One region of the Serratia fonticola genome, then DNA from elsewhere that is predicted to be linked to it. Evidence: riboswitches for the same ligand, from Rfam matches in the RefSeq annotation. Region 1 holds a riboswitch; the other holds the start of a gene.

Region 1 (5,495 bases):
TGCCTAACCCCGGCGGGGTTGGCTTGGCGCTGCCGTTTAATCTGCTGATCTACGGCGGGGCTGCGCTGTTAATGATTGTATGCTGGCGGGTGCCACTGTTGCATTGCACTGTCATCACGCCGACCAGTCGAGCGATTCTGGCGGCTTGCCTGTTTCTGGCGCTGCCGATCCTTTTTACCCGGCCTGAATGGCAAAGTGGGGCCTTTTGGCGTCTAGCCGGTTTGTTCGCCGGTGCAGGGTTCTATTTCACCTGGTTGCAGGTGCGCATGAGCGTAGGTCAGCGACATGCGGTGCTGTACTTGATCCTATTGGCAGTCGTATTTCAGGCGCTAATTGTGTTATTGCAGCTATTTGCCCCGCAGATAGCACAATACTGGATCCCTTCTGACAGCTCCCGCGCCTTCGGTATCTTCCAGCAGCCCAACGTGTTGGCGAGTTTTATCGCTACCGGTTTAGCGCTGGCGCTGGCGGCATTTCTGCTGCCGGGATTTAGCTTGGTGCAACCTCGAGCAGAATATTGGCGTCGCTGTGCTTTGATCGTGGCGTTGGTGGTGCTGCCAATGGTATTGGTGTGGGTACAATCCCGTACTGGTTGGCTGGCGGGGATCTTAGTGCTGGGGCTGTTTGTCCTGTGCTTTGGCCGCCGTTATTCGCGGGCTGTAGCCATTTCGACTCTGCTAGTTACAGGCGGCGCCATAGCGGCTTTGGTATTGTGGTTGGGCAATGATCTGGGCGGTGCTTTGCGCTATGCCAGTCACTCTGGCTCCAACTATGCACGCTTTGTCATGCTGCACGACACACTGGCTATGATCGCCGAAAAACCACTGACCGGCTGGGGCTATGGCGGCTTTGAGTACAGTTTTCAGCATTTTCGGTTGGCGCAAGGGCTGTCCACGCAAGGTGTGGGAATTGCCCGCCACCCGCACAACGAGCTATTACTGTGGTGGGTCGAAGGGGGCCTTATTGCGCTGCTGGGCATGCTGATACTGGTATGGGCGGGCCTGAAGTTGGTGGCCCGCTCCCGTTTGCGCGATATGCAAGCTTTCTCATACGGTAAAGCGTCGGCGGGTGAGGCATTGGCATTGTGTGTGGCACTGTTGCCGATTGCGTTGCATAGCCAAACAGAATATCCATTTTACCTGTCGGCTCTGCACTGGCTAGTATTCCTGCTGTTGCTGGCCATGCTCGATCGACTGGTTGGCCCAGGACTTAGCACTGGCATGGAATTAAAACGTTTGAAATGGCCGATGTTAGCTCTGTCGTTGGCCGCGCTGTTCACTATGACGACAGGGTTTTACAGCGGGGTGGTATTGACCCAGGCGGAACGCAGGGGCTTACAGGATATGCGGCAGGTGGAAGCGTTGCCAGGTTGGTCAAGCTGGATGCATGACGATCGCCTGCAATTTGATCGACAATTGGGTGGGCTGTTAGCCTTTAACCAAACTCGTGACGAGCAGCAACTGGAAACCTACGCCCAATGGGCGCAGGACTATTTGAATCACCGTATTGATAAGAACGTTTACGCCAACCTGTTGGTGATCTTGCGTCAGCAGAAATCTGCGCGGGCTGACGCATTGCGGCAGGAAGCGGCATCGCTGTTTCCAGAGGATCCCCGTTTTGCCCAGGTTGTCTTTTAAGTCAATAGGCAAAGAATGGGCTAATTAAATCAGCCCATGCTGCGCTTTAACAAATCATTCCGCTGTGAGAGATCACAGCGGCTCAACATGCCCCACCACCCGTGATACCATCGGGAATTGTATTCTCAATTGCCGTTCAATATGGTCCACCGCATCGTGCACCGCAGAAATCGACAAGGCTGGAAGGGCTCGACAGTGAAAATTCACAATCACGCCCTGTGGCGTTTCTCGCGCCCGGATATCATGGATGTCTTGCACCAATCCGCTATTTTGCGCCGAAACCGTCAATGCTTGTTCAATCTTCGCCAGTTCGCCGTGTTCCACATCCTGGCTAGTCAGCCAATCCAGCATCTGGGGCTCCAGGTGGGTTTCGATCTCCGTATTTTCGCCCAACGTCTGGCGTAGGGCCTCCTCCACTTCGCTGGCAATATCATGCGCCTGCTCTACGCTGGCATTGGCCGGAACCAACAGATCCATCCCGATCGCCACACGGTCTGCCAATTGTTGTAGCGAAAGGCTCTGCACCACGGCCCCATGGTTGGCGGCCAGCATGCGAATACGGGTTGCCAGATCTTCATCACTTCTGGCTTGAGGGAGGGCAATCACCCGCACTTCCGAGTTGGCGTATTGCTGTTCAAGCTTGGCGGTAACGGCCTGCTTCAATTCCTTGATCCGCTCAAGCGGTAGCGTCCGGCATACCCCAACGCTCACCTCGATAAACAGCGTGGCTCCGCCACTGCGTAGGCGAATATTTTCTGTAGACAGCACCGCGGGGAAATCATTAAGCAGGGCCGCGATATCTTCCCGCGTGCCAGCAGGTGCAGTATCAATCAGGGAATCAAAGGAGCGTTTTCCTAGCTTCAAGGCGGCAGTCAGGATAAAGCAGGCGACGATCAGTGCCGCTAGTGCGTCCGCACGGGCAAAACCAAATAGCACAAAAACCATGCCCAACAGCACCACGCCGGAAGACAACATATCGGAGAAGAAATGCAGAGCATCGGCTTCCAGAGCCGCGCTGTTGGTGGCTTTGGCCACACGGTTCAAGGCCCGGACACGGAAGAAGTCAACCACAATGGACACCAGCAGTACCGCAATCACTACCGGTGCAGCCACAATCTGGTTTGCCTCACCTATCAGGCTGCTTACTGCTTCAAAGACGATCCAACCCCCAGCCGCCAGCAGGAGGAGTACCTCAAACAATGCGGCCAGATTCTCAACCTTGCCATGGCCGAAGTGATGGTCATCATCAGCAGGCTTATCGCTGACGCTCACCGCCCACCAGGTGATGCTGGTGGCAATAAAATCGGTAAATGAATGGATACCTTCGGATATCAGGCCAATACTGCCGGTAAATATACCCGCGATAAATTTACCTAACGCCAACAATCCGCTGATAATCATCGAGTTTCGGGCGACGGCCTGTTTTTGATTTTGCATAGCACAGCTCATAGTTGAATTAAAAAAATCAGCGTTTGGTTTTTACGGAACATTGCCAGACAAAAGCGACGAGCAGCAAGCTTGCGGTAGCTGTCAGCAATAAACAGGAGAGAAATGCAGTTTGACCGGTGGAATGTAAATAAATCTCATTAATTCCTACCGAGATCATAAAAATAGCGTACAGCAATCCAAGAATAAAAATCATCATCATTATCACGCGCGGTAAATACCGTCCGTTTATTGCGGTTATTCATCCTCCCCGCAATGATTTGATGAGGCTACGGGGAGGATGATGCTAGGCGGATCTTTTTCGTTCATTAGTCATCCCATTTGGTGCTCAGATAGGCTGCAATCAGCCCCAGTGAGCTGACGAAAAACAAAAATCCCATAAAAAACATCATATTTCCCATAATTTTATCCTCGGTTAACTGTAATCGATAACGACCTCTGTGGTTAAAAGTAAGTGTGCAACGTAGTCTCTGGCTTCATTCACCGTCAGGGTACCTGCGCGGAGAAAAAGTCAGCGTTCAAAGAGTTAGCAATGGCTGACCCGCCTGTGTTGCTGGCGCGGTAGCGGTCATCGCTGAGGAGTCTGGAAGTCATTGACCCTATTGCTGTTTAAACTTCAACAGTGCATCGCATAGGGGAGTAAACCAAAGAGGGGGAGTGCAGAAAGCCTATCTCCGCGTCCAGGTTTTAGCACTATACAACGTATCTGAACAATGTATCTGAAGAACAGTTCAGAAGTTACCTTGGGCTGAACCTTAATCCGATAAAGCCTGTCTTAACCTTGGGCATCTCTCGATGTCGTCAGATCAGTAACCTGTGTTTGTATAGGAGCCTCGCCAAACGAGATACTGCATATAACTACGCGGTGATTATAGGCGTGCTGGGCGCGATTGTGCTCGAAAATCGGCACCTCGTTGAGGTGATATTTAAGAAGTTATATTTAAACGAACGATTTATCTTAATGAACGATAATTTTGCAGTGATATAAACACCATGACGGGGATATTCAATTACCTTAATCAGCATTTATACGCTGAATAAAAGCAAAAACCGACCTTTTACAGTCGGTTTTACAGTTAGGAATGCACTATTACCGCATAGTCACGAATTCTTCCGCTGCGGTTGGGTGGATCGCCACGGTGTTGTCGAAGTCTTTCTTGGTCGCGCCCATCTTGATTGCCACGGCAAAGCCCTGCAGGATTTCATCCATGCCAAAGCCAATCCCGTGCAGGCCAACGATCTTCTCTTCTTCACCCACACATACCAGCTTCATGCGGCACGGCTGGCGATGCTGAGTTACGGCGCTGTACATGGCGGTGAAGGACGATTTATAGACCTTCACTTTGTCCTCGCCAAACTGCTCCTTCGCCTGCGGTTCGGTCAGGCCAATGGTGCCAATTGGCGGGTGGCTGAACACCACGGTGGCGATGTTGCTGTAGTCCAGATGTTCGTCCGGCTTGTTGTTGAACAGGCGCTCGGACAGGCGACGGCCAGCGGCGACGGCAACCGGGGTCAGCTCAACCGCACCGGTGTTGTCACCTACCGCGTAGATGCCTTTCACGTTGGTGTTCTGGAATTTGTCGACTTCGATGTAACCTTTGGCATTGGTTTTCACGCCGGTCACTGCCAGGTTCAGATTATCGGTCGCTGGTTCGCGGCCGATGGCCCAGACCAGGCTGTCCACGGTGAACTCTTTGCCGTTTTCCAACGCCAGCGTCAGGCTGCCGTCGGCGTTTTTGACGATGGATTTTGGAAGGGATTCGGTGTGCAGGGTTGGCCCTTCGGTGTTCATCACCTCAACCAGGGTTTCAACAATCATCGGATCGAAGGTACGCAGCGGGGCGTGTTTACGCACGAACAGGTGCGTTTCCGCTCCCAGCGCGTTCATCACACCGGCAATTTCTACCGCGATGTAGCCAGCACCTACCACTGCCACGCGTTTTGGCATGGCATCCAGCTCAAAGAAGCCGTCGGAGTCTATGCCGTATTCGGCACCTGGGATCGACGGATGGCTCGGGCGGCCACCGGTCGCGATCAGAATATGGTCGGCGGTGATTTTCTCGCCGTTAACTTCTACGGTATGCGCGTCAATAAAACGGGCAAAACCTTTGATCACGTCAACCTTGTTTTTACCCAGCACGTTATCGTAGGAAGTATGAATACGATCGATGTAGGCGGTGCGGTTGGCGATCAGACGTTTCCAGTCAAAGGCGTTGACGGTAGTATCGAAGCCGTAATCCGGGCCGTACTGGTGAATGGCTTCGGCGATCTGCGCCGCATGCCACATGACTTTTTTCGGGACACAACCCACGTTAACGCAGGTGCCGCCAAGTTCTTTGGCTTCAATCAGTGCGCATTTCTGGCCATACATGGCTGCCCGGTTGATCGATGCGATACCGCCGCTGCCGCCGC
Region 2 (5,495 bases), 1.6 Mb from region 1:
GTGCAGTGATTACTGGCCTGGGAATCGTCTCCAGCATTGGTAACAACCAGCAGGAGGTCCTGGCAAGTCTGCAGGAAGGCCGCTCTGGGATCACCTTCTCTCAGGAGCTGAAAGATTCCGGCATGCGTAGTCACGTATGGGGTGATGTTAAACTCGACACTACCGGTCTGATTGACCGTAAAGTGATGCGCTTTATGAGCGACGCGTCGGTTTACGCCTATCTCTCCATGGAACAAGCGATTCAAGATTCCGGCCTGGCAGCCGATCAGGTTTCCAACGATCGCACCGGTCTGGTGGTCGGTTCCGGTGGTGGTTCTCCACGTAACCAGGTTGCGGGTTCTGACGGTATGCGCGCCAAAGGCCTGCGTGGCGTTGGCCCATACATGGTGACCAAGGCGATGGCATCAGGCGTTTCTGCCTGCCTGGCCACTCCATTCAAAATCCGCGGCGTGAACTACTCCATCAGCTCTGCCTGCGCAACTTCAGCACACTGTATCGGCCACGCCGTTGAGCTGATCCAACTGGGCAAACAAGACGTCGTCTTTGCTGGCGGTGGCGAAGAGCTGTGCTGGGAAATGGCCTGCGAATTCGACGCCATGGGCGCGCTGTCCACCAGCTACAACGACACGCCAGAAAAAGCTTCCCGTACCTATGACGCAGCGCGTGACGGTTTCGTTATCGCAGGCGGCGGCGGCATGGTAGTGGTTGAGGAGTTGGAGCACGCTCTGGCTCGCGGCGCACATATCTATGCGGAAATCATCGGTTACGGTGCCACTTCAGACGGTGCCGACATGGTGGCTCCATCGGGTGAAGGCGCGGTGCGTTGCATGAAGATGGCAATGCAGGGCGTAGACACACCAATCGACTACATGAACGTACACGGCACCTCCACGCCGGTCGGCGACGTGAAAGAACTGGGCGCGATCCGTGAAGTCTTTGGCGATAACACCCCGGCCATCTCTTCTACCAAAGCCATGACCGGCCACTCACTGGGTGCGGCGGGCGTGCAGGAAGCGATTTATAGCCTGCTGATGGTCGAGCACGGCTTCATTGCGCCAAGCATCAACATCGATAACCTCGATGAGAAGGCGGCTGGCATGAACATCGTGACCGAGCCAACCAAGCGTGAGCTGACCACGGTCATGTCCAACAGCTTCGGTTTCGGCGGCACCAACGCCACGCTGGTAATGCGTAAACTGCAGAAGTAAGCGCAGGGCGTCATATTATCAATCGGGCACCGTAATAGGTGCCCGATTTTTTTGTTTTTCTAGACGATGGAATACCTCAGTTCGATATTCTGCTTTCGTTCAATAAAGCGTCAGCTGAAGAAATAGAAACGGGCCACAATCAGCACCGTTAAAAGGGTTAGCGCAATGATGCTGCGCTTTAAGTTTTCCAAGGTTATTCTCCTCATTATCTACATTGCAGTATAGGCACTTTATTCAGGTCATTAATGGGGTAAATAGGATATTTAATCGACGTTGATAGAGTGAAAATACGCCTTGAAATGTCATTATGGGTCAGTATTTTTATATTTTTGTAAAATCAATAATAGGTGCCAGGGGCAGGGTCATTAATGGCGTTGCTTGTGGAATATGTCCGTATGAAATTCTAAATAACGCTTAAACCAAACTCCTGAAAGTACGATCCTCTAGCATATTATTTATCAAAAACAAAACAGCCATTATTAAATTAAACGAGGCGGCGTTTTTCGTTTAACTTAAAAAATTCTGTGATAACAATGTTTTTATTATGTTAATTTTTTGCTTTTCATATAAATGACGTATAAACAACATTTCCGTTTTTTATCTCTATCAGATAAAACCCGGCATAATGCCTGCGCTTTATCTAGCTTTACGATCTCGTTATGGCGAGGCTCCTATACGAACACAAGTTACCGCTCTAATGGCATCGAGAGAGGCCACCAAGGGTAAAACAAGCATTAGCCGAATCAAGGCATTGCTAAGGTAACTTCCCCCTGGGGATACGTTGTATAGTGCTAAACCCAAGACGTGGGGATCGGCTTTCGCTGTCCTGTCTTGTCGCCTCTATGAGACTCCATCTTTCAATCGGGAGTATCTAGAATGTCACATGTTGTATTGCAAGACCTTTACCAAAATGCCAACTTTGAAGACGACGCCGTTGCGCGTTATATGAACAAAAAAGTCTTTGTTCTGCATCAAGATCTTTACGTTGGCGAAGCCAGGAAAATATTCGTTAATCAACTTTCCAACGACGATATTCCCGCACAAATTTTTATTGAAGACGGCACCAAACTGGTGGGAGTTCTTTCTGTTAAACGCTTATTGCAGGAAGAACATAATGGCGAGCGTATCAAGGATATGATGGAAACCACCTTCTTCCATGTCAAACCCACGGACGAACGTGAACATATCGCCAAACTGGTGGACAATAATAATTTAGATATTGTGGCAGTGGTCGATAATGGCCGTTTGGTTGGCTGCTTAACGGAGCGCGAAATAGCGCAGATTATCGAGGATGAAAACACCGAGGATGCCCATATGCAAGGGGCAAGCCTGCCGCTGGATAAGCCTTACCTTGAAATGACCTCTTTCGAACTGTGGAAAAAACGCAGCGTGTGGCTGCTGTTGCTGTTCGTCGCCGAAGCTTATACCAGTACGGTTATTCAGCATTTTGAGGAGTCATTGGAAGCGGCGATTGCCCTGGCCTTCTTTATCCCGCTATTGGTGGGCACCGGGGGCAACAGCGGTACGCAAATCACCTCAACCATTGTGCGGGCCATGGCTTTGGGAGAGGTCCGTATGCGCGATGTGGGGAGCGTGCTGCGCAAGGAAATGACTACTTCGATCATGATCGCGTTAACGCTGGCCTGTGCTGGTGCGTTCCGTGGTTGGATGATGGGGATCGGCTATGAGATTACGCTCATCGTGAGCTTGACCCTGGTTTGTATTACGTTGTGGGCCGCGATTGTCTCTTCCGTGATCCCAATGGCTCTGAAACGCTTCGGTGTGGATCCTGCCGTAGTTTCCGCCCCGTTTATCACCACGCTGATAGATGGCACCGGCTTGATCATCTACTTCAAAATAGCCCAGTGGACCTTGGGGCTGAATTAATAATGGAAACCGGCGCAAGCCGGTTTTTGCTATGATTAACGGGCTTTTTAAGCCGTGTAGTTGACTGAAATCAAAGCATTTCCAGTTTGCAGGATGGTTCCGAGGCGGCTTTGTCAGCGGGTGTAAATTCCGTTCCTGTGAGGGTTTTCTGCCGATATACTCAGCGCAGTTTCTTACTCTGGAATTTTTGCATGTCGGCTTTGGCGTCCATCTCAATATCTATGCATCGGTTGCGCTTCGCCAAGAAGCGGGCCGCAGCATGGCTATTGGCCGTCTGCTGGCTACTGCTAAACAGCCAACTGGCGATCGCCAGCCATCACTGCAATCTGCAACTCACCACCGTTGCGCCAGCCGCACAGCATACGATGCATATGCAGGCCGCCGATCCGCTAGCCAATGAGATGATGCAGGCCGAAGGGCCACTGTGTGAAAAGCACTGCGTACCAGATTCTGCACAGCAAGATCACGGCAACCTGGCCTTGGCGGCGGTATTACCCGCCAGCAGTGAGCTGTTGGTTGCCGATCCTCAGCCCCAGGCACAGTTCTCACGCCTCGATTGGCAAACCCCTCCGATAGCAGGCCCGCCGGCAGAGATCGTCTTCTGCCGCTTCCGTGAATAGCCAAACCAACCGCTTTGCCGTCCAGCACGGCGACCTGAGTTGTTTTTGTCTATTTTATGGAGCTATCGTTATGCGTAATCTGATCACTGCCGTTTTCATCTCTCTGATGTTCTCTTCATTCGTCTCCGCTGCGGAGATGCAACATCACCAACATGCCAGCCAAGACGCCGCCGTCTATCACTCTAAAGGGACCATCAAGGCCTGGGGTGAGCAGAAAGTGTCGCTCGCCCATCCTGCCATCCCTGCCTTGAACTGGCCGCCGATGACCATGAATTTCCTGCAGCCCCAGCCGCCATTGCCTGCCTTGGCTGCCGGGACTGCGGTGGAGTTCAGCTTCCGTCAGGTTGACGGTGGCTATCAGCTGACCGCCATCAGCGCCAGCCAAGACTAACGGGGGCACCATGTCCAGACTACTTTCTCACCCATTGCGGGTGGGCTGGCTGCTGCTCGCCTGTTGGACGGCGAGTGCGCAGGCAACCGGCCTGACGTTGGAGCAATCGTTGGCGGCGGCGGAGCGCTATTCCGCCGAGCTTTCGGCCAACCAGCATCAGGTGAATGCGCTGCAAAACATGGCGGATTCGGCGATGGAGTTGCCCGATCCCAAGCTTACATTCGGCATTGAAAACGTGCCGGTACAGGGCGGTAACGCCCGGCGCTTGACCCGTGACGGGATGACCATGGAGCGGGTTGGCATCATGCAGGATTATGTCAGCAGCACTAAGCGCCAACGTAAGGCGGATACCCTACGGGCCGAGGCCAATAAAACCGAAGCCAGCAGTGCGACAATCCGTGCCCGTTTGCAGCAGCAGACGGCACAAGCCTGGTTGGAACTGGCGCTGAGCCAGCAGACGCTGAAGGATGCCACGGTCTTGCTCAAGGAGAGTGAACGCCAGATCGCCGCCCAACATGCCGGAGTGGCCAGCGGCAGTTCGCCCGCTGCTAACGTCATCGATGCTCGCTTGACGCTGTTGGCGATGCAGGACCGGCTCAGTGAGGCACAGCGTGACGTCACCATCGCCCAGGCTCGCTTAACCCAGTTGACCGGGCAGCAGGTTGAGGGGATCGGTGGCCCGTTGCCACGTTTCGAGCGCCTGCCCGCCGAGAGCAATCTGTTGCGACAAGCGATAAAACAGCATCCGGAAGTCGTGCAGGCCAGCCGTGAGGCCGATGTGGCCAAGGCGCGATCGGCGCAGTCCGAGGTGGCCGCCATTCCAGACGTGGGGATAGAGGTGTCGTATGGCAAACGGGCCGATGGCTATGAGGATATGGCGGGTGTGATGTTTACCGTCGATCTGCCCCTGTTCCGCTCCCAGCGGCAGGATAAGGACTATGCCGCTGACGTTTCCCGCTCGATGGAAGCCAACGACCAACTGACGTTATTGATCCGCGACCATCAGGCCCAGTTAGATACGCTGCTGGCGCAGTATCAGGCCGCGCAGGCGCAATGGCAGCGTCAACAGCAGCAAGCGATCCCGTTGCAACAACAGCGCGTGGCACTGCAACTGGCGCAATACCGCAGTGGTAAAAGCGATCTCTCCTCAGTGTTGGAAGCTCGTCGGGCCTTGCTCGACAGCCGTCTGAGCGCCGGTAAGGCCGCGCGTGAATTGGCTCAGCTGTGGGCCGCCATCCGTTATCTCACCGTGCAGGAGGCAAAGTCATGAAAATGCGTTTTAGCCTGACGCTGTTAGCCGCCTTATTGGGTGGTGCTATGGGCGGTTACTGGTTTGCCGGGGAAAAAACCGCGGCGCAACCCGCTAGCGGCGGTGCCGAACGGCAGGTG

The links. A riboswitch is a leader RNA that binds a small molecule or an ion and turns the genes downstream of it on or off. The one in region 1 is predicted to bind magnesium.
Region 2: linked by a shared signal. The riboswitch ahead of WN53_RS26055 (magnesium transporter) and the one ahead of mgtS (protein MgtS) in region 1 are both predicted to bind magnesium.

Annotation. Positions count from the first base shown of each region.
Region 1 is NZ_CP011254.1:1,487,850-1,493,344, reverse strand. It holds gene WN53_RS06600 (O-antigen ligase family protein) at 1-1,637, shown strand, start outside; gene WN53_RS06595 (cation-efflux pump) at 1,710-3,074, opposite strand; gene mgtS (protein MgtS) at 3,392-3,463, opposite strand; M-box (ykoK) riboswitch at 3,749-3,935, opposite strand; gene gorA (glutathione-disulfide reductase) at 4,174-5,495, opposite strand, start outside.
Region 2 is NZ_CP011254.1:5,866,569-5,872,063, reverse strand. It holds gene fabB (beta-ketoacyl-ACP synthase I) at 1-1,208, shown strand, start outside; M-box (ykoK) riboswitch at 1,855-2,025, shown strand; gene WN53_RS26055 (magnesium transporter) at 2,085-3,095, shown strand; gene WN53_RS26050 (hypothetical protein) at 3,287-3,715, shown strand; gene WN53_RS26045 (copper-binding protein) at 3,786-4,106, shown strand; gene WN53_RS26040 (TolC family protein) at 4,117-5,376, shown strand; gene WN53_RS26035 (efflux RND transporter periplasmic adaptor subunit) at 5,373-5,495, shown strand, end outside.